3 regions of the Terrabacter koreensis genome follow, and region 1 is predicted to be linked to each of the others. Evidence: predicted binding sites of a transcription regulator. Region 1 holds the regulator's gene; each other region holds the start of a gene.

The links. The regulator HrcA, encoded in region 1, represses chaperone genes, less so after heat shock. The targets are predictions, from matches to a motif close to TTNGCACTCGNNNNNNNCGAGTGCNAA.
Region 2: groL (chaperonin GroEL) is a predicted target of HrcA. The motif match lies at 5,009-5,035, and genes of this name have one in related genera.
Region 3: groES (co-chaperone GroES) is a predicted target of HrcA. The motif match lies at 4,588-4,614, and genes of this name have one in related genera.

Annotation. Positions count from the first base shown of each region.
Region 1 is NZ_BAAGQU010000004.1:1,428,076-1,434,959, forward strand. Features, by position in the region: gene ACYVNR_RS09400 (CHAP domain-containing protein) at 1-396, shown strand, start outside; gene ACYVNR_RS09405 (DUF3097 domain-containing protein) at 400-1,284, opposite strand; gene hrcA (heat-inducible transcriptional repressor HrcA) at 1,524-2,567, shown strand; gene dnaJ (molecular chaperone DnaJ) at 2,652-3,785, shown strand; gene ACYVNR_RS09420 (16S rRNA (uracil(1498)-N(3))-methyltransferase) at 3,805-4,548, shown strand; gene ACYVNR_RS09425 (Gmad2 immunoglobulin-like domain-containing protein) at 4,606-5,778, opposite strand; gene ACYVNR_RS09430 (SigE family RNA polymerase sigma factor) at 5,775-6,395, opposite strand; gene ACYVNR_RS09435 (histidine triad nucleotide-binding protein) at 6,463-6,822, shown strand; gene ACYVNR_RS09440 (S10 family peptidase) at 6,819-6,884, shown strand, end outside.
Region 2 is NZ_BAAGQU010000004.1:486,411-493,177, reverse strand. Features, by position in the region: gene ACYVNR_RS05015 (hypothetical protein) at 1-3,027, shown strand, start outside; gene groL (chaperonin GroEL) at 3,220-4,851, opposite strand; gene ACYVNR_RS05005 (HIT family protein) at 5,066-5,485, opposite strand; gene ACYVNR_RS05000 (hypothetical protein) at 5,559-6,125, opposite strand; gene ACYVNR_RS04995 (MBL fold metallo-hydrolase) at 6,288-6,767, shown strand, end outside.
Region 3 is NZ_BAAGQU010000001.1:33,876-40,759, forward strand. Features, by position in the region: gene ACYVNR_RS00135 (hypothetical protein) at 1-1,013, opposite strand, end outside; gene ACYVNR_RS00140 (sigma-70 family RNA polymerase sigma factor) at 1,010-1,639, opposite strand; gene ACYVNR_RS00145 (WhiB family transcriptional regulator) at 1,945-2,232, shown strand; gene groL (chaperonin GroEL) at 2,380-3,993, opposite strand; gene groES (co-chaperone GroES) at 4,141-4,437, opposite strand; gene ACYVNR_RS00160 (class I SAM-dependent methyltransferase) at 4,672-5,913, shown strand; gene ACYVNR_RS00165 (SRPBCC family protein) at 6,154-6,657, opposite strand; gene ACYVNR_RS00170 (ArsR/SmtB family transcription factor) at 6,654-6,884, opposite strand, start outside.

The DNA of each region.
Region 1 (6,884 bases):
GTCGACGTCGTGGGCTGGTTCAGGACCGGCGCGGACCACGTGGCGCTCGCTCCGGCCCGCATCGTCGACACCCGCACCGGCGTGGGTGCACCCGCCGCGAAGGTGGCGGCCGGGTCGACGACGACCGTCGCAGTGCTCGGTCGCGGTGGGGTGCCGACGGTCGGCGTCGGCGCCGTCTCGGTGACCCTCACGGCCGTCGGCCCGACCACCACGACGGCCCTCACCGCCTACCCGACGGGCGCGGCCCGGCCCGCGTCACCCAGCCTCACCGTGCCGACGGCGCGGACGAGGACCAACTGGGTCATCGTCCCCGTGGCGGCGGACGGCACCATCACGGTGCACTCGACCGCCCAGACGAACGTCGTCGTCGACGTGCAGGGCTACGTGAAGAAGTAGGGGTCAGGCGCCCGGCTCGGTGACGAAGTCGATGAGCTCCTCGACGCTCGCGAGCAGGGTGGGCTCGAGGTCGGCGTAGGTGCGCACGGTGCCGAGGATGCGCTTCCACGCGTTCGCGATGTCGGCCTGGCTCGTGTGCGCCCAGCCGAGCTCGGCGCAGATGCCGTGCTTCCACGACGTGCCGCGCGGGATGACCGGCCACTGCTGCCACCCGAGCCGCTCGGGGCGCACCGACTGCCACACGTCGACGTACGGGTGGCCGAGGATCTTCACGTGCTGCGCGAGGCCGGGCAGCGACCTCGCCTGCTCGACGATGCGGGCCTCCTTCGTGCCGGGCACGAGGTGGTCGACGAGCACCCCGAGGCGCCGGCCGGGGCCGGGCTGGAACTCCGCGATGATGCCCGCCAGGTCGTCGACGCCGTCCATGAGCTCGACGACGACGCCCTCGACGCGCAGGTCGTCGCCCCACACCTTCTCGACCAGCTCTGCGTCGTGGCGGCCCTCGACGTAGATGCGCGACCCGCTCGCCACCTTCGCCCGAGCCCCGGCCACGGCCACCGAGCCGCTCGCGGTGCGCGAGGCGGCCCGGCGCGCCTCGGCCAACGCCGCACCGGCGGCGGCCAGGGGCGGTGTCAGGGTGACGGGCGAGCCGTCGACGAGGAAGCCGGGACCCAGCGGGAACGCCTTCGTGCGGCCCCGCCGGTCCTCGAGGTGCACGACGTGCATGCCGCCCGCCTTCTCGACGCGCACGACGGCACCGACCCAGCCCGTCTCGACCTCCTCGACCACGAGGTCGGGCTCGGCAGGGGTCGGCGTCGACCGGCCGCGCCGCGGGGCACGCCAGTCACCGCTCAGCACGTCGGATCCGTAACGGTCGTTGGAGGACACGACAAGCGAGCGTATGCCGCCGGGTCGGCCACCGCCGGGCGCCACGCGGGCGGGTCGACGGGTCCCCGGCGGCATACGGTTGGATGAAATCGGAGATCGGCGCGTCTCGTCGTAGACTTGGCACTCGCTGACCGAGAGTGCCAGTCGAGGTGCCGGTGCAGCGTGCCGCGGCCGGCCCCGTGGCACACCGGCCCGCCGACACGTCCGCGCCGGTGGCCGAACCGTGAAGGAGGTACGTGATGAGCGAGGACCGCAGGCTGATGGTGCTGCGCGCCATCGTGCAGGACTACGTGCACACCTCCGAGCCCGTCGGCAGCAAGGCGCTCGTCGAGCGCCACCACCTCGGTGTCAGCGCGGCGACCGTGCGCAACGACATGGCCCTGCTCGAGGAGGAGGGTCTCATCCACGCGCCGCACACGTCGGCCGGGCGGGTTCCGACCGACGCGGGCTACCGCGTCTTCGTCGACCGGCTCAGCGCCGTCAAGCCCCTCTCGTCCGGCGAGCGGCGCGCGATCAGCCAGTTCCTCGAGGGCGCCGTCGACCTCGACGACGTCGTCGACCGCACGGTGCGGCTGCTCGCCAGCCTGACCCGTCAGGTCGCCGTCGTGCAGTACCCGTCGCTGACCCGGTCGACGGTGCGGCACATCGAGCTCGTGCCGATGGGCTCCTCGCACCTCATGATCGTCCTCATCGTCAACACCGGGCGCGTCGAGCAGCGCGTGGTCGACACCGGCCGCGTCCTGTCCGACGCCGACGGCGAGGCACTGGTCTCCTCGCTGCGCACCCGCATCAACGATGTCGCGGCGGGCGTCCCGTTCACCGTGGCGGCCACGCAGCTGCGGCGCCTCGTCGACGAGACCGACGAGGCCGACCGCGCCGCCATGAAGGCGGTCGTCTCGGCCCTCGGTGACGCCCTCGTCGAGGAGCGCGAGGAGCGCGTCGTGCTCGCCGGCCAGGCCAACCTCGCCCGGGCCGGTGCGGACTTCCCGCGCACCATCGGGCCGATCCTCGAGGCGCTCGAGGAGCACGTGACGCTGCTGCGCCTGCTCGGTCAGCTCGGCGACGACCCCGACCTCGTCTCGGTGCGCATCGGCTCCGAGAACCCGGTGACCGGCCTGCAGAGCACCTCTCTCGTGTCGATGGGCTACGGGTCCGGTTCCGAGCGGGTCGCCAGCCTCGGCGTGCTCGGCCCGACCCGCATGGACTACCCCACGACGATGGCGTCGGTCCGTGCCGTCGCCCGCTACGTCTCTGAGATCCTCGACGACAACGCGGGCACCTGACCCGACCGACCCGACCACCAGACCGCACACGCCGGTGCACTGCTGCGCCGTCCCGAAAACACCACGCACCGAAGGAATCCCAGCTTGAACGACTACTACGCCGTCCTCGGTGTCTCGCGCGACGCGAGCCAGGAGGAGATCAAGAAGGCCTACCGTCGGCTCGCCCGCAAGCTGCACCCCGACGTCAACCCCGGCCCGGAGGCCGAGGAGGAGTTCAAGCGGGTGTCGCAGGCCTACGACGTGCTGTCGGACCCGCAGAAGCGCCAGTCCTTCGACATGGGCGCCGACCCGTTCGCCAGCGGCGGCGGCGCCGGCTTCGGCGCGGGTGCCGGCTTCTCGTTCAGCGACGTCATGGACGCCTTCTTCGGAGCCGGGGCGGCCGCCGGAACGCGAGGCCCGCGCCAGCGCATGCAGCGCGGGCAGGACGCCCTCGTGCGCCTCGACATCGACCTCGCCAAGGCCGTCTTCGGGTCGGAGGAGGAGCTCACCCTCGACACCGCCGTCGGGTGCAACCGCTGCGGCGGCGACGGTGCCGAGCCGGGCACCGGCCGGCAGACCTGCCCGATCTGCAAGGGCGCCGGCGAGGTGCAGCAGGTCCAGCGCAGCTTCCTCGGCCAGGTCATGACCTCGCGTCCGTGCGTCAACTGCCAGGGCTACGGCTCGACCCTCACCGACCCCTGCCACGACTGCTCCGGCGACGGGCGCGTGCGCACCCGCCGGTCGCTCAAGCTCAAGGTGCCCGCCGGCGTCGACACGGGGACGCGCATCCAGCTCACCGGCGAGGGCGAGGTCGGCCCGGGCAACGGTCCCGCCGCCGACCTCTACGTCGAGATCCGGGTGGTCAACCACGAGACCTACACCCGCCGCGGCGACGACCTGCACTGCAGCGTCGAGCTGCCGATGGCGGCTGCCGCGCTCGGCACGAGCTTCAAGCTCTCGACCTTCGACGGCATGCAGGACCTCGAGATCAAGCCCGGCACCCAGAGCGGTGACGTCCTCACGCTGCGCGGTCTCGGGGTCACGCACCTGCGCCACGGTGGGCGGGGCGACCTGCTCGTGCACGCGAACGTGCTGACGCCCACGCGCCTCACCGACGAGCAGCAGGAGCTGCTGCGCCAGTTCGCCGCGCTGCGTGGCGAGGAGCGCCCCGAGGGGCGCCTCGCCCCGGCCAACAAGGGCCTCTTCGGCAAGCTGCGCGACGCCTTCAAGGAGAAGTGACCCGCGCGATGGGTGCCCGGTGACGCACCAGCTCTTCCTCGGTAAGCCGTCCTCGGTCGCGGCAGCGGTCGAGGGCGCCTCGCTGCTGCTCGACGGCGACGAGGGCCGGCACGCGGGGGCCGTGGTGCGCCTGCGGGTGGGGGAGCGCTACTTCGTCGCCGACGGGGCCGGACGCCGCGTGCTGCTCGAGGCCACCGACGTCGACCGTTCGTCGGTGCGCGGCACGGTGCTGGAGGTCGTCGACGAGCCCGCGCCGGCGACCCGCTTCGTCCTCGTCCAGGCGCTGGCAAAGGGCGACCGCGACGAGCAGGCGATCGAGGCGGCGACCGAGCTCGGAGTCGACGAGATCGTCCCCTGGCAGGCCGAACGCTCCGTCGTGGTGTGGCGTGGCGAACGCGCCGCCAAGTCGCTGGCGAAATGGGCGGCCGTGGTCACCCGGGCGACCAAGCAGTCCCGCCGCTCACGTATGCCGCTCACGTCCCCCGCGGTCGGGCTCGCACCGCTCGTGGCCCGGGTGGGCGAGTCGGCCCTGACGCTCGTGCTCCACGAGGACGCCACGGAGCCGCTCGCCACGGTCGAGCTGCCGGACGAGGGCGACGTGCTCCTCGTCGTCGGCCCCGAGGGCGGTATCAGCGAACGCGAGGTCGAGGCCCTTCGTGGGGCCGGGGCGCGGCCCGTGCGCCTCGGCTCGACGATCCTGCGGGCGTCCTCCGCCGGTCCTGCGGGCCTCGCGGTGCTCAGCGCCAGGGCCCGCTGGCGCTGACCCCCTCCTACACCGAGAACGCCGTCCGTCCGGACGGACTGCCCTCTCGGTGGGGTCTCAGCGGGCGGTGAAGGGGATGCGCTGCTCTGCGGCGAGCGAGCCGTCCTTGGCGCTGCTCTCGAAGACGCGCAGCACGTAGGAGCCGGCCGTGAGCGGCTTCTTCGTCGTGAACCGGTAGGTGCCGCGGGCCGGGGCGCCGGCGGACGCCGTGGTGAAGCCCTTCTCGAAGGAGACACCGTCGCGGAGCACCTCCCACTCCACGGTGGCCTCGAAGGTGCTCGCCACGCCGGTGGCCGTCAGGGGCGCGCCGGCCTTGACGACACCGTCGCGGGCGGGCGCGTCGACCCAGACGGGCGCGACCTGCTCGAGCACGGCCATCTGGTCGGTCGGCCGGTTGTACGCAGCCGAGACCGGGTGCCCCGGCGAGACCACGGCGCCGCCGTCGGCGAGCTCGAAGCGCACCGGAAGAGACTTGCCGAGGGCGGCCTGCACCGTCCAGACGAGCTGCTCCGTGGCGAGCCCGGCCGCGTCGCTGCCCGACGAGAGACGCACCCGGATGGAGTCGGCCGCCACGGTCACCGACTGCGGGGTCACGCCGGCCCACGCCGACCGGTACTGCGATCCCTTCGGAGGAGCGCCCATCGCGAGACGCAGCGCGGCGACGGCCTTGCCCTCCGGGGTGGCGGGCGTGGCGACCGGAGCCGAGACGAACTCGCGGAAGAGCCGCACCTGGGCGCTGCCCTCGCGCACCGGGCCGAGGTAGTACACCGGGACCGACGTCGCGGCCGTCACCGGCGGGGCGCTGGTCGGCGGCGTGGTGGCCGGTGTGGTCGGGCCGGTGGCGGTCTGGGTGGGCACGCTCGACGGCGCCGTCGACGGTGCGCCGCTGGAAGCGCTCGGGGACGGCGTGCCGGAGGTGCTCGAGGTCGCAGCGACGGGCGGCGTCGACCCCGACGGGCGGTTGACCGCCCACACCGTGCCGGCGAGCAGCACCGCGGCGGCTGCCGCGGCTGACGGCAGCAACCACCGGTGGCGGCGGGAGCCGCTGCCCGCGTCGGCCGCGTGCGCCTCGGTGAGGATGGCGCCGAGCCGGTCGCCCGGTGTGATCGACCGCGCCTCCGAGTCGAGGCTCTGCCGCAGCCGGTCCTCGACAGGTCGCAGGCCCGCGCCGATGACGACCGGATCGTCGTCGGGCGTCTGTCCGCCCGCTCGCCTCGGGTCGGTGTTCATGACAGCTCCAGGGGGTCGATGATGTGGCGCAGGGCCGTGAGCCCGCGGTGGGCATGCGTCTTGACGGCGCCCGGTGAGATCTCGAGCGACTGGGCGATCTGGGCCTCGGACAGGCCGCCGTAGTAGCGCAGCACGAGCACCTCGCGCTGGCGCGTGGGCAGGGTGCGCAGCGCGTCGAGGACGGAGTCCCGTTCGGCGCCGCGAAGCACCTGGGTCTCGGCGCTGCCCAGCGTGCCGCGGCCCGGTGCGTCGGCGGCCGCGGCGTCGCGGGCGTTCTGCCGGTCGACCACGACGTTGTGCCGCTGCACCGAGCGGCAGCCGTTGACGACCGCCGTCTGCAGGTATCCGACCACGCGTCCACCGTCGCGGATGGACGCCCAGCTGCGATGGGTCGCCACGAAGGCGTCCTGGACCACGTCCTCGGCCGCCAGCTGGTCGCGCAGCAGGAGCCAGGCCAGGCGCACGAGCCGGTGCCAGTGCGCGTGGTAGAGCTCGCTGATGGCGACGTCGGGATCGCTCGGGAGGTCCAGGGCGGCATACGCCCCCGGGGACGCGGCGGAGCCCGCTCCGCCCGCGGAACCCCTGGACCTCGGCTCGCTCACCTCGCCTGTGGGCATACCCAACGCTCTCACGGACGAATGACGCGCACGTGCACGTGGGGGTTGACATGCCTAGGGTGCAGACATGACCTCGCAGACCTCCAGTGACTGCCTCTTCTGCAAGATCGTCGCCGGCGAGATCCCGGGCGACCGCGTGGCCGAGTCCGAGCGGTCCATCGCCTTCCGCGACATCAAGCCCGCAGCGCCGGTCCACGTGCTCGTCGTTCCCCGACGGCACGAGCCGACGGTCGGGGCGCTGGCCGCCGCGTCCGACGAGGACCTCGCCGACGTGTTCCGCCTCGCTGCCCAGGTGGCCGACCAGGAGGGCGTGCCCGACGCGTACCGGATGATCGTCAACACCGGCAGCGCCGCCGGCCAGACGGTCTTCCACGCGCACGTCCACGTGCTGGCGGGGGCTGCGTTCAGCGAAGGGCGGATGGTGTGAGCGACGAGACTGCGGCGGCGCCAGCAGCGCCCGCACCGCCCGTCGAGACCGACGAAGGGCCG
Region 2 (6,767 bases), 940 kb from region 1:
GTCCTCGTCACGGCGATGATGACCTACGTCCTCGTGTCGATCGAGCGCAGCGCGGGACGCGACGCCGACTCCTGGTGGTCCGTGGCCCGGATCCCCCAGCTCGTCTTCGGGGTCGACCTCATCGTGCTGGTGATCTGGGCCGCCCCGTGGGCTCGGAATGCGCTTGTGGCTGGCAGCTCGGGGCAGTGGCTGCTTGTCGTCTCGGGGTGGATGATCACCATCTCCCTGGTCATTGGAGTCGTCGCGCTCGTCCGGCTCGACCTTCGCGTGACGATCGACCAGGTGGAGGCACGCTCGGAGCAGCGACGCGCCGCAGCAGCAGAAAGCGCCCCACCGGACCAGGCCGATCCCTCTCATGCGACGGAAGACGCAGGCCGGAACGATGTCGCCGGGGGCGGGGAGCCGGCAGCGCACGGTCGCGAGGTCGTCGCCTGCTCCGGAGGCGGGATCCGCGCCTCCGCCTTCGTCCTCGGCGGGCTCAACGCGATGCAGGACCGCGCCATCCAGGACCCGAAGAGGCCTGAACCGAGCCTCGTGGCGGTGAGCGGTGGCAGCTACATGGCCGCAGCGATGGGACTGCTGCGTGGCTGGTCCCCGACGGGATCCCCCGACGGCTCTCCGAAGGTGCCGTGGACCGCTGCCTTCAGTCTCCGATCCCCGGAGCTGCAGCGTCTCCGGCGGCACACCCGCGACCTGGTCGAACCTCGAGCCGAGGTCGTCTCGGCCTTCTTCCAATGGCTGCTCGGGGCCCTGGTCAACCTGTCGGTGCTGTTCGGCGCCGTGACACTGCTCGGCTCCGTCATGGGCTGGGTCACGAGACGGGCCTCCGCGTTGTCGTACGCCCGGTCGCAGCTGACGTGGGCGATCCCCTCGTGGGTGCTCTGGCTGCTCGCCGGGCTGGCCGCGGGAATCGTGCTCGCCACCATGAACGTGTGGATCCGGCAGACCCGACGCGACGCGCCCAGGGACCCCGACGCCCGGACGGTGTCCGGGCCGGGCGCCGAGAGCACCCGGCGCGGTCTCGGCCTCGCGCTGCTGGCCACCGCGTTCGTCTTCGTGGCCGTCCCCGGCGCCGTCACGGGGCTGAGCGCCCTCGCCGCCAACAACCAACCGACGCCAGCGGTCGCGCGCGTGATCCACGTCATCGGACTGACGGCGGAAGATCAGTGCGACCGGGCCGCTGCTGAGTCGGTGCTCCTGGCCGCCAGGGCCGCCCGGGCGGACGCAACCCTCAGCCCGGGCGAGAAGAGGTCCTTCGACGCCGGTGCCTGTGGCTTCGTCACCACCGTCACTCTTTCGGGGAACCTCGAGGAGTGCGTCTCCGGCGCGGCGGCAGCCTGTCCACGTTCCGACGAGCAGTGGCGCGCACTCGGGGCGGCGACGCTCGACGCGGCAGGTGACGTCAAGCGCACCGGCGTCGCCCAGTGGGCACTGCTCGGGGCGGTCATCAGCTCCGTCGTAGGGCTGATCCGCGGCGGCATGATCTCTCCGGGAGACGGCGAAAGCCGCCTCGTCGGTCGGCTGAAGCGCACCGTCTTCGCCTGGGTCCCCATGCTCCTGTTCGGCCTCGTCCTGCTCTGGGTCGTTCTCGTCGCCGTCTTCGGCATCGTGACGGACCCGAGCTCGATGAACAGGGGGTGGCGTTACGCGTTGCCGCTGGCCGGGCTGGTGTGCGCGATCTGGGTCGATGCCAACGTCACCTCGCTGCACGGCTACTACCGCCGACGCCTCGCCCACGCCTTCGCGGTGCGTCGGACGCCTCCCGGGTCAGCTGGGGAAGGCGTCGCACCACTGGACGAACAGGCGTACTACTCCTTCGCCGACCTGCGTCCAGACCGTCAGGCAGGCCCCGCTATCCCGTTGTCCATCGCGACCACGGCGAACATCCGCGCCTACGACGAGGCGCCGACCCGCCGGGGTGGCATCCCGTTCGTCTTCTCCCCTGACGTCGTGGAGCTCGCGCTGCCCGACGACGCGCCACACCGCCTCGACAGTGCCGCCTACGCTGCTTTCGCCGGACGCGGGAGGACGACGATCATGTCGGCCGTCGCCATGAGCGGCGCAGCCGTCAGCCCGATGGCGGGACGCTACTCGAAGGCGATGTCCCCCTTCCGGCTGCTTCTCACCGCCCTCAACATCCGCGTCGGCGTCTGGGTGCCGAACCCGCTGTGGTTCGGCGACGAGTCGATCCGGGCCACGACGGTCGGCGAGTACCTCACCCGCTGGCCGGCGGCGCCGTGGCTCGACAGCCGGCCGGGCATCGGCCAGGTCCTCAACGAGGCCGCCGGTCGGGGCTCCCTCCTCGACCGCTGGATCTACCTGACCGACGGCGGCCACCTCGACAACACCGGCCTGGTGGAGGCCGTCCGGTCCCTGCAGCGGCCGTGCAGCCACACAGGGCAAGCATCGGAAGGTCAGCCGGCAGTGGGCGGCACGGTGATCGTGTTCGACGCGAGCAACGACCGCGAGGGCACCTGGGCCGCTGTGGGCGATGCGCTGTCGGTGATCGCCTCGGACCTCGGCGTCGTCCTCACCCTCGACGACGAGGCACAGCGCGGCACCATGCCGGGAACGGGCGCGGACCAGCGCCCTGCTGCCCGGTGGTGGCGCAGCACGCCGAGCGACGCGCCGCCCGACTACGCCCGCATATACGTCGCTCCGGAGGCGGGCATCCGCGTGCTCGTGGTCAAGGCGGTCCGCCCCGGAGACCTGGCCTCGGTGGTGCTCCCCGAGGCCGTGCGCTCGTTCGCGATGCGACATGCCGACTTCCCTCGCGCGGCGACCACGCGTCAGGACTTCGGCGACCTCGAGTTCGAGGCCTACCGGCAGCTCGGCTGGTGGTGCGCGACCGAGGGGCTGTGCCTCCTCGACCGCGTCCGGCCGATCGCCTCGGCCCGGGCTGGGTCAGCGGAGTCGTCGCCGACCGAGACGTCGGTCGGCTCGCCTGCGCGCGGCACGCCGCAGCGCGGCTCGACAGAACCCGGATCATCAACGGGTGGCGAACCGGACGACCCCGGAACCGCCTGACCTCAGCGGAGCCGCGCGCCATGTCGTGCTCACACACGGTACCCCGAGGGGCGTCAGTGTTGCCCACGAGGCAGACGCCGAGGCGTCGCTTTCGGGGTGGCCTTTTTCAGCCCCGAGGACCGCATGCCGAAGGGCGGCTCCCCGTGGGGAACCGCCCTTCGGACGTGACTGCGTCGCGTGGGGCAGCTGGGCTCAGAAGCCCATGCCGCCCATGCCACCCATGTCGTCGCCACCCGGCATGGCCGCAGCGGCCTTCTCGGGCTTGTCGGCGATGACGGCCTCGGTCGTGAGGAACAGTGCGGCGATCGACGCGGCGTTCTGCAGCGCCGAGCGGGTCACCTTGACCGGGTCGATGATGCCGGCGGCCAGCAGGTCGCCGTACTCGCCCGTGGCGGCGTTGAGGCCGTGGCCGGCCTCGAGACCGCGCACCTTCTCGGCCACGACTCCACCCTCGAGACCGGCGTTGATCGCGATCTGCTTGAGCGGGGCCTCGGTCGCGACGCGCACGATGTTCGCGCCGGTCGCCTCGTCACCCTCGAGCGAGAGCTCGTCGAGCGCCTTGGCGGCCTGGATGAGAGCGACGCCACCACCGGCGACGATGCCCTCCTCGACGGCAGCCTTCGCGTTGCGGACGGCGTCCTCGATGCGGTGCTTGCGCTCCTTGAGCTCGACCTCGGTGGCCGCGCCCGCCTTGATGACGGCGACGCCGCCGGCGAGCTTGGCGAGGCGCTCCTGGAGCTTCTCACGGTCGTAGTCGGAGTCCGACTTCTCGATCTCGGCCTTGATCTGGGCGATGCGGCCCTCGATCTGCGAGCGGTCCTCGGCGTCCTCGACGATGGTCGTCTCGTCCTTGGTGACGACGACCTTGCGAGCCTTGCCGAGCAGGTCGAGGGTGGCGTTCTCGAGCTTGAGACCGACCTCCTCGGAGATGACCTGGCCACCGGTGAGGATGGCGATGTCGGTGAGCATGGCCTTGCGGCGGTCGCCGAAGCCCGGGGCCTTGACGGCGACGGACTTGAACGTGCCCTTGATCTTGTTGACGACGAGGGTCGCGAGGGCCTCACCCTCGATGTCCTCGGCGATGATCAGCAGCGGCTTGCCGGACTGCATGACCTTCTCGAGCAGCGGGACGAGGTCCTTGATGCTGCCGATCTTGCTGTTGGCGACGAGCACGTAGGCATCGTCGAGGACGGCCTCCATGCGCTCGGTGTCGGTGACGAAGTACGCCGAGATGTAGCCCTTGTCGAAGCGCATACCCTCGGTCATCTCCAGTTCGAGACCCATGGTGTTGGAGTCCTCGACGGTGATGACGCCTTCCTTGCCGACCTTGTCCATCGCCTCGGCGATGAGACCGCCGATCTCCTCGTCGGCCGCCGAGATGCTGGCGGTCGAGGCGATCTGCTCCTTGGTCTCGATCTCCTTGGCCTGCTCGAGCAGACGGGCGGAGACGGCCTCGACGGCCTTCTCGATGCCGCGCTTGAGGGCCATCGGGTTGGCACCCGCGGCAACGTTGCGCAGGCCCTCCTTGACCATGGCCTGGGCGAGGACGGTCGCCGTCGTCGTGCCGTCACCGGCGACGTCGTCGGTCTTCTTGGCAACTTCCTTGACGAGCTCCGCGCCGATCTTCTCGTACGGGTCGTCGAGCTCGATCTCCTTGGCGATCGAGACACCGTCGTTGGTGATCGTGGGGGCGCCCCACTTCTTCTCCAGCACGACGTTCCGGCCCTTCGGGCCGAGGGTCACGCGGACGGCGTCGGCGAGGATGTTCATCCCACGCTCGAGCCCGCGACGCGCCTCTTCGTCAAACGCAATGGTCTTGGCCATTCGGGTGGTTCCTCCCACGCGAATCGAAAGGTGGTGGGCCGCATGACGCCCGCGACGGACGGGACCGGTCTTCCCAGCTCACGTCGCTGCGAACCCAGCCCCTCGGCAGGCGGCCCATATTTCTGTCACTCCCACGGGGAGAGTGCTAACGCCATTATTGGCACTCTCGGGGTGCGAGTGCAAACAAAACGACGCACCCCCGGGAGGCCGGGGCTCACCCGGCAGGCTCGAGCGCCGCGGCGAGCCGGGCGGCATACGCGGCGGACTCCTCCTCGGAGGCGTACTTCGTGCGCGGCCAGAAGAAGCCGCGCAGGCCGTCGCCCTTGGTGCGCGGCACCACGTGCACGTGCAGGTGCGGCACCGACTGGCTCACCACGTTGTTCATCGCGACGAACGAGCCCTGTGCCCCGAGCCCGCCGACGACCGACGCCGCGAGGCGACGCGCGGCGCCGAGGAGTCCGGCGTGCAGGTCGTCGGGCAGGTCGAGCAGCGTGTCGACGTGCACGCGCGGCACCAACAGGACGTGGCCCTTGAAGACGGGCCGCCGGTCGAGGAAGCCGACGAAGTCCGGCTCGTCGAGCACCCGGTCGCTGGGCAGGTCACCGGCGACGATCGAGCAGAAGACGCAGTCCATGGCGACAGGCTGCCACGCAGCGCGGCCCCCGTCGCGCAGGCGTCGACGGGGGCCGCGGTGCGGTGGCGCCGGGTCAGCAGATGATGAGCAGGAAGCAGCCGCCGTCGGACGGCGTCGGGCTGCTCGTGGGGGTGGGCTTGGGCGAGCTCGGCTTCGGCTTCGGGCCGCCCCTGGTCGGCGACGGGCTCGGAGCCGCGGTCGACGACGACGGGGCCGGTGACGTGGGCGCGGGGGCCGGCGGAGGCGCCACCGTGGAGGTGGACGTCGGGTCGGGCGCCGGCGCCCGGGTCGTCGGCACGGTCGACGTGGCATCCGAGGCAGGCTGGACGACCGCGGTCGCGGGAGCCTGGGTCGAGGACGTGCCGGGCGTCGCCGCGGTGCTGGACGTGCCGGGCGCGTCGGCCGTGCCGTCGGACGTGCCCCAGCCGTCCTCCGACGGCGTCTCGGCGAAGTCCGAGCCGGGCACGTCGGGGAAGACGCCGGCGCTCATCGCCTCGTCGCGCCAGCTGTCGCCGGACCAGAGTGCGACGGCTCCGGTGGCGAGCAGGGCGAACGCGGCCAGGGCTGCCGCGATGACGACTCGACGACGACGTCGACCACCCGGTCCGGGCCGGAAGTCGGTGGAGGGCTCGAAGGACATGGCTCACCAACGTAGAGGAACCGGGCCGGGATCGCCTGTCCGGAGCAACCGCCGGGCAGCGGCACTACGGTGGGACCGTGCCCGAGGAGACATGGATCACACCGAGGACTCCGTCGTGACCGTCGGCGGGGGCGCGGCCGCCCCAGGACGCAGGGTGGGCACGTGACCGCCACCCACGGCTTCGTCGAGGTGGCCGACCGGGTCTTCGTCGCGCGCTACCGGCAGTGGGACGTCAACGTCGGCCTCGTGCTCGGCCGCGACGGGGCCGTCGTCATCGACACCCGCGCCAGCGACCTGCAGGGCCGGCAGGTGCTCGACGACGTGCGCCGTCTCGGGCGTGACATCGAGGTGCGCCACGTCGTCAACACGCACGTCCACTTCGACCACACCTTCGGCAACGCGGCGTTCGACGTGGCCACGGTGCACGCCCACGACAACGTCGGGCGCACGCTCGCCGAGTCCGCCGAGCAGGTCAAGGAGGCCCTGCGCGCCGACCCGGCCGGCGCCCCGGAGTACGGCTACACCGAGCGCGACGCCGCCGAGGTGCTGGCCACGCCCGTGCGCGGCCCGGACCGCACGTTCGGCTCCCACGCGACCGTCGACCTCGGCGACCGCGTCGTCACCATGGCGTATGCCGGCCGC
Region 3 (6,884 bases), on a different contig from region 1:
GCCGGGGTGGCCGGGGTGGCCGGGGCGGCCGGGGCGGCCGGGGCGGCACCCACGGGGTGCGCAGCGCCCGGTCCCGCCGGTGGAAGGACCTCGGGCGCGGCGGCTCGCTGGCCCGGCTGCGGGCTCGTCGGCGGCCCCACGAGGGACTGCTGGTTCGCCGGGTCGGCCAGACGGCCGACGACGGGGGCGGGCCCCGCGACGGTGGTGTCGGTGGGTGGCGTCGTCTGGTCGCTGGTCGTGCCCGTGGTCCCTGTGGAGGGGTCGACCACCCAGATCGGGTCGCCGCCGGTCTGACCCGCGGGGCCGCCGGTCTGGGCGTCGGCTCCCTGGCCGTTGCTGGTGGCGCCGCCCGGACGGGTCCTGGCCGGCTTTGCGGGCTTGTCCTTCGGGGTCTTGTCCCGGCCCGCCGCCGGGGCGGCGACAGAACGGCCCGACGCCGACGGCCCCGCGGCGGAGCCGCTGCCGGGAGCCCCGACGGCGCCGGCAGTGCCTGCGTGGGCTGCGCCCCCACCTGCGGCCGCACCCGCCGCAGCCGCCGCAGCGGCCGGCGTCCTGACCTGCGCCACGGCCGCGGGGAGCAGCACGAAGGTGCCGTCCGTTCCGCGCGCGAGCACCAGACCGCGCGCGGTCGTGGTGCCGTCGGTGGCGGGGAGCCCGAGGCGCGACAGCAGCGCGCTGGGGGCGCCGCTTCGGGCACTCTGCTCCATGCGCTGCTCGATGCGTGCCCGGTCGGCCAGCAGGGAGCCCACGTGGGGGCGGGACACCGCAGCCGCCACGCCGGCGCCACTGGCCGCCACGGCGAGCGCGGCGAACGCGCCCAGGTAGCGGTGCTTGTTGGCGATGCGCCGCCGACCCGTGCGTGCGGGCAGCGGGGTGTCGGCGTGCGCGGCGAGGGCGGCGAGGAGCCCGGCCACAGGCTCACTGCCGACGTCGGCACGGCCCGCGAGGCGGTCGAGGAGCAGGTCGTCGGCGAGCACGTCGCCCGCGCTGCTGAAGGGAGAGATGTCGTTCACGCGACGTCACCCGCCTCGGCGTCGGCGATGAGGCCGCGCAGCTTGCCCAGGGCTCGGTGCTGGGCCACGCGGACGGCGCCGGCCGACATGCCGAGCGCTGCCGCGGTCTCCTCGGTCGACATCCCGACCGCGACGCGCAGGGTCAGGATCTCGCGTTGCTGCGGCGGCAGCTGGCGCATGAGGCTCATCGCGGTCGCGGCGTCGTCGCGCATGATGGCGACCGACTCGGGCGAGGGCCCGTCGGCCGGGCCGTCGGGGATCTCGGCGACGGGCGCCGGGCCCCGCATGGCGGCACGCTGGGCGTCCGCGAGCTTGCGAGAGGTGATCGTGTAGACGAACGCCTCGAAGGGCAGGCCGCGCTCCTCGTAGGTCGGCAGGGCCGTCACGATGGCCATGCACACCTCCTGGGCGACGTCCTGGGCAATGTCCTCGGCGCCGAAACGACCGAGTCGGACGCGGGAGTACCGCAGGGCCATGTCCCTGACGCGGGCCAGCAGCAGGTCCCGCGCATGCGGGTCGCGCACAGCATCGGCAGCCAGCTCACGAAGCGATGGAGCGTCCATCCGCTCCATCGCTGCTGCCCCGCCCGGTGTTACGCGGGCGCGCCTCGACCATCCAGGACCCATGTGAGTCGTCGTCCCCCGAACTGTCGTCTCGTAGTTCCAGCGCCACGGTGCGCTGCTCGTCGGCCTGCCCGGAGCGCGCCCATGCTAGCCCGACCTGCGCTCCCCGACGACCCTGGGGAGGCCCCCAGCACGTCTCCGACGAGCATGCCATCCGAATGGCAATTCTTGAACAAGTCCTTAAGATTCCAACCTTTATCCGTGATCGCGTGCCCGGTTAGCGTCGATTTCGCGGTTCGCGCCCCCACATGCACCGAGCGGACCGGTTCGACCTGGCGGCTATCCCGCCCGACCTGAGAGACGAGTTCATGGCCGAGATCACCCGCCTGCCCGGACCAGTCGCCGACCTCTGGGACTGGCAGCTGGAGGGCGCCTGCCGAGGCACCAGCCCCGAGGTCTTCTTCCACCCCGAGGGAGAGCGCGGCCCACGCCGCCGCAACCGCGACGCCCAGGCCAAGGCCGTCTGCGCCGCCTGCCCCGTCGTGGCCGCCTGCCGCTCGCACGCCCTCGAGGTCCGCGAGCCGTACGGCGTCTGGGGCGGGCTCACCGAGTCCGAGCGCGAGCTGCTCTACGACGGCATCCAGGAAGCGTCCTGACGCAGCCCTGACGGGCCCGTTGGACGACACGGGCCCTTCGACGACACGAGCCCGACACGAGCCCGACACGACTGAGGGCCGCTCCCCGGGGGAGCGGCCCTCGTCGTGCGTCAGGCGTGCACGCCGGACGTACGCGTCAGACGTCGGTCAGTGGCCGTGGCCGTGACCGTGGCCGCCGGCCTCGGGCTCGTCCTCGGGCTTGTCGACGACGAGCGTGTCCGTCGTGAGGATCATCGACGCGATCGACTCGGCGTTGCGCAGCGCCGAGCGGGTCACCTTGACCGGGTCGATGACGCCGGCGGCGATGAGGTCGCCGTACTCGCCGGTCGCCGCGTTGAGGCCCTGGCCGATCGGCAGCGCAGCCACCTTGGAGGTGACGACGTAGCCCTGGTGGCCCGCGTTCTCGGCGATCCAGCGCAGCGGCTCGGCGACGGCCTTGCGCACGATGCTGGCACCGGTGGCCTCGTCGCCCGTGAGCTCGAGGCTGTCGATGGCCGAGGCGGCGTGGATGAGGGCGGTGCCGCCACCGGCGACGATGCCCTCCTCGATCGCGGCGCGCGTCGCGGAGATCGCGTCCTCGATGCGGTGCTTCTTCTCCTTGAGCTCGACCTCGGTGTGCGCGCCGACCTTGATGACGCAGACGCCGCCGGCGAGCTTGGCGAGACGCTCCTGGAGCTTCTCCTTGTCCCAGTCGGAGTCGGTGCGCTCGATCTCGGCCTTGATCTGGTGCACGCGGCCGGCCACCTCGGACTCGTCGCCGTTGCCGTCGATGATCGTCGTGTTGTCCTTGGTGAGGACGATGCGGCGGGCCTGGCCGAGCACGGTCAGGTCGGCCTGGTCGAGCTTGAGGCCGACCTCCTCGGCGATGACCTGGCCACCGGTGAGGATCGCGATGTCCTGGAGCATGGCCTTGCGGCGGTCGCCGAAGCCGGGGGCCTTGACGGCCGCCACGTTGAACGTGCCGCGGATCTTGTTGACCACGAGCGTCGAGAGGGCCTCGCCGTCGACGTCCTCGGCGATGATGAGCAGCGGCTTGCCCGACTGCACGACCTTCTCGAGCACCGGGAGGATCTCCGCGACCGCGGAGATCTTGCCCTGGTTGATGAGCACGTAGGCGTCCTCGAGGACGGTCTCCATGCGCTCCGTGTCGGTGACGAAGTAGGCCGAGAGGTAGCCCTTGTCGAACTGCATGCCCTCGGTGAACTCGAGCTCGGTGGCGGTCGTCGAGGACTCCTCGACGGTGATGACGCCGTCCTTGCCGACCTTGTCGAACGCCTCGCCGATGAGGCCGCCGAGGGTGGCGTCCTGGGCGGAGAGGGTCGCGACGGAGGCGATCTCGTCCTTGCCGTCGACCTCGCGGGCGTTCTCGAGGAGGCGGTCGTTGACCGCGGTGACGGCTTTGTCCATGCCGCGCTTGAGCGCGGCCGGGGCGGCGCCGGCGGCCACGTTGCGCAGGCCCTCCTTGACCATGGCCTGGGCGAGCACGGTCGCGGTCGTCGTGCCGTCACCGGCGACGTCGTTCGTCTTGGTCGCGACCTCCTTGGCGAGCTGGGCGCCGAGGTTCTCGTAGGGGTCCTCGAGCTCGATCTCGCGGGCGATGGTCACGCCGTCGTTCGTGATCGTGGGGGCACCCCACTTCTTGTCGATGACGACGTTGCGGCCCTTCGGGCCGAGCGTCACCTTGACGGCGTTGGCGAGCGCGTTGACGCCGCGCTCGAGCGACTTGCGGGCGGAGTCGTCGAACTCCAGCTGCTTGGCCATGGTGTTCCTTTGGCTCGGGTTGCTTTGCGGTTCTTGGGGATTCCGGGCGGATGCGATCGTGCCCGGTCAGGCGAGGGCCGAACGAGGCGCACCCCGGGGAGACCCCAGCGGGGCTCACCGGGGTGCGTCACGGCATACGGCGTCGGGTCAGCCGACGATCGCGAGGACGTCGCGCGCGGAGAGGATGAGGTACTCCTCGCCGCCGTACTTGACCTCGGTGCCGCCGTACTTGCTGAAGATGACCTTGTCGCCGACCTTGACGTCGAGCGGCACGCGCTCGGTGCCGTTGTCGTTGAAGCGGCCGGGGCCGACGGCGAGGACCTCGCCCTCCTGCGGCTTCTCCTTGGCGGTGTCCGGGATGACGAGGCCGGACGCGGTGGTCTGCTCGGCCTCGAGGGACTTGACGACGATGCGGTCTTCGAGCGGCGTGATGGAAACCGACACGGTGGTGACCTTCCCTTCGGGACAGTCGAAAACTGGATTGCGGACTGTGGGCTCTCGAGACTGGTCGCCGTCGCGGGGGTCGACCTCCCTCGAGGAGGACGCTGGCACTTCCGGGTGGAGAGTGCCAACAGGAAGAAATCTAGGTTTCGGTTAGCACTCGGTCAAGTCGAGTGCCAGAATCCGTCGCGCGTCGCCCCGAGCGGGTCGGACCGTCCTCGCTGGCAGGATGTGCGCATGGACGCCGCCATGGTCGATCGCCTCGCGACGGGTGAGGGCTGGGCGCTGCTCCAGTCGCTGCCGCCCTACGACGAAGCCGGGTCGCTCCACCTGCAGGACCGCCTCCGCGAGGCGGGCTTCGCGGCCGACCTCGTCGCCGCCGCGATGACGCAGTCGCGGCTGCGGTCCCGCGGCACCGAGAAGTTCGGCGACTTCGCGGCCGGCATGCTCTTCACGGCCGACGGTCTCGAGCAGGCGACCCGGCTCGCGATCGCCGCCCGGCACGCGCACCGCTACGTCAGCGCAGGGGTCCGCGAGGTGCACGACCTCGGGTGCGGGCTCGGCGCCGACGCGATGGCCTTCGCCGGCCTCGACCTCACGGTGCACGCCGTGGACGCGGACGACGCCACGGCCCGCGTCGCCGCCGTCAACCTGCGGCACTGGCCGTCGGCCCGGGTCACCCACGGGCTCGCCGAGGACGTACGCCTGCCGCCGGGTGACGCCCACCGCCACGTCGGCGTGTGGCTCGACCCCGCCCGCCGCGTTCGCGGAGTGGCCGACGTGCAGGGCCGCACCAAGCGAGTCTTCTCGCTCGATGCCATCTCGCCGTCGTGGTCGCAGGTGCTGGCCTTCGCCGATGCCGTGCCCGCGACCGGCGCGAAGCTCTCCCCCGCCTTCCCCCACGGGTCCGTGCCGCGGGGGGCGGAGGCCCAGTGGACCTCCTGGCACGGCGAGGTGCTCGAGTGCGCCGTCTGGTGGGGCCCGCTCGTGTCGACGACCGGGCGCACCGCCGCGGTGTGCACCGAGACGTCGACGTCCGTCGTCACCGAGGACGACGCGGGCGACGGCGCGCACCGCCCCGTCCTGGGCTCGGTCAACGAGATGGGCGAGTGGCTCTACGAGCCCGACCGCGCCGTGATCCGCGCCGGCCTCACCGGGGCCCTCGTGTCGGCCGTCGAGGGGACCGAGCTGGCCACCGGCGTGGGCTACGTGACGAGCGCGGTGGCGCGCGACCTGCCGTGGGCGCGCCGGTTCCGCGTGGTCGAGGCGATGCCGCTGTCGACGAAGCGACTGGCCCGCTGGCTGCGCGACCAGGGCCACGACCGCGTCACCATCAAGAAGCGCGGCGTCACCCTCGACGCCGACGTGCTGCGGCGGCAGCTGAAGATGACCGGCCGCGGCAAGGGCGGGTCGGAGGCGATCCTCGTGCTGACGCGCGTCGGCGGCGCCCAGGCCGCCGTCGTCGTCACCCCCGCCTGACCGACCTCACCGACCCCCCTCGAGTGCTCAGTTCCCAACCCCAAGCCCCAGTCGAGTGCTCAGTTCCCAACCCCCGGCCCCGGTCGAGTGCTCAGTTCCCAACGCCAGGCCCCGGTCGAGTGCTCAGTTTCGTGACGGAGGGGCGTCGGGAAATGAGCACTCGACCAATGGGTGGTGGCTGCGCGGCTGTCTCCTGGGCGAGGAACTGGGCACTCGACCCACGGGGTCGGCTCACGGGCCTCACTGACGGCCGAGGCCCGACGAGGCGGCGTACAGCGGGTGCAGGGCGCTCCACGTGGCCTCCCAGTCCGGCATCGCAGCACCGGACAGGTCGGCGTCGAGCCGACGCACGTAGGTGTCCCAGCCGGCGGCGTACCCGGCCGCCTGACCGGGTGAGAGTCGCTCGTGCCGCAGCGTGAGACGCGCCCCGTCGCCGTCGCCGGCGATGCCGACCGTGACGAGGCTGGCAGCCTCCCCCACCGGCCACTCCCAGACGAGCCGACCGGGGGCTGCGCACTCGACGACCCGGCACACCGGGGTGTCGGCGTCGTCGAAGTGGATGGTGAAGGCGCCACCCTCGCGCAGGTCGCCCGACACCGGGGCGAACCACCGCGCAAGCCGGTCGGGGTCGGTGCAGGCCTGCCAGAGGTCGTCGACCGTCGTCGCGTAGTGCCGCTCGAAGACGACGGCCACGGCGTCGTCGCTGCGCTCTATCCGGCCCAGCACCTGCAGCAGCTCATTCATCCCTCATCCTGTCGTCTGGCCCGCGCGCCGCGGGCGATCTCGGTGTCGAGTGCGTCGAGTCGCTGCCCCCAGAACGAGCGGACCTCGCGGCACCACTGCTCGACCTCGTCGAGCGCGCCGGGCACCAGGCGGTAGACCCGCCGCTGGGCGACCGCCTCGGCCTCGACCACGCCGGCGTCGCGCAGCACCCGCAGGTGCCTCGAGATGCCGGGCCGGGCCGTGTCGAA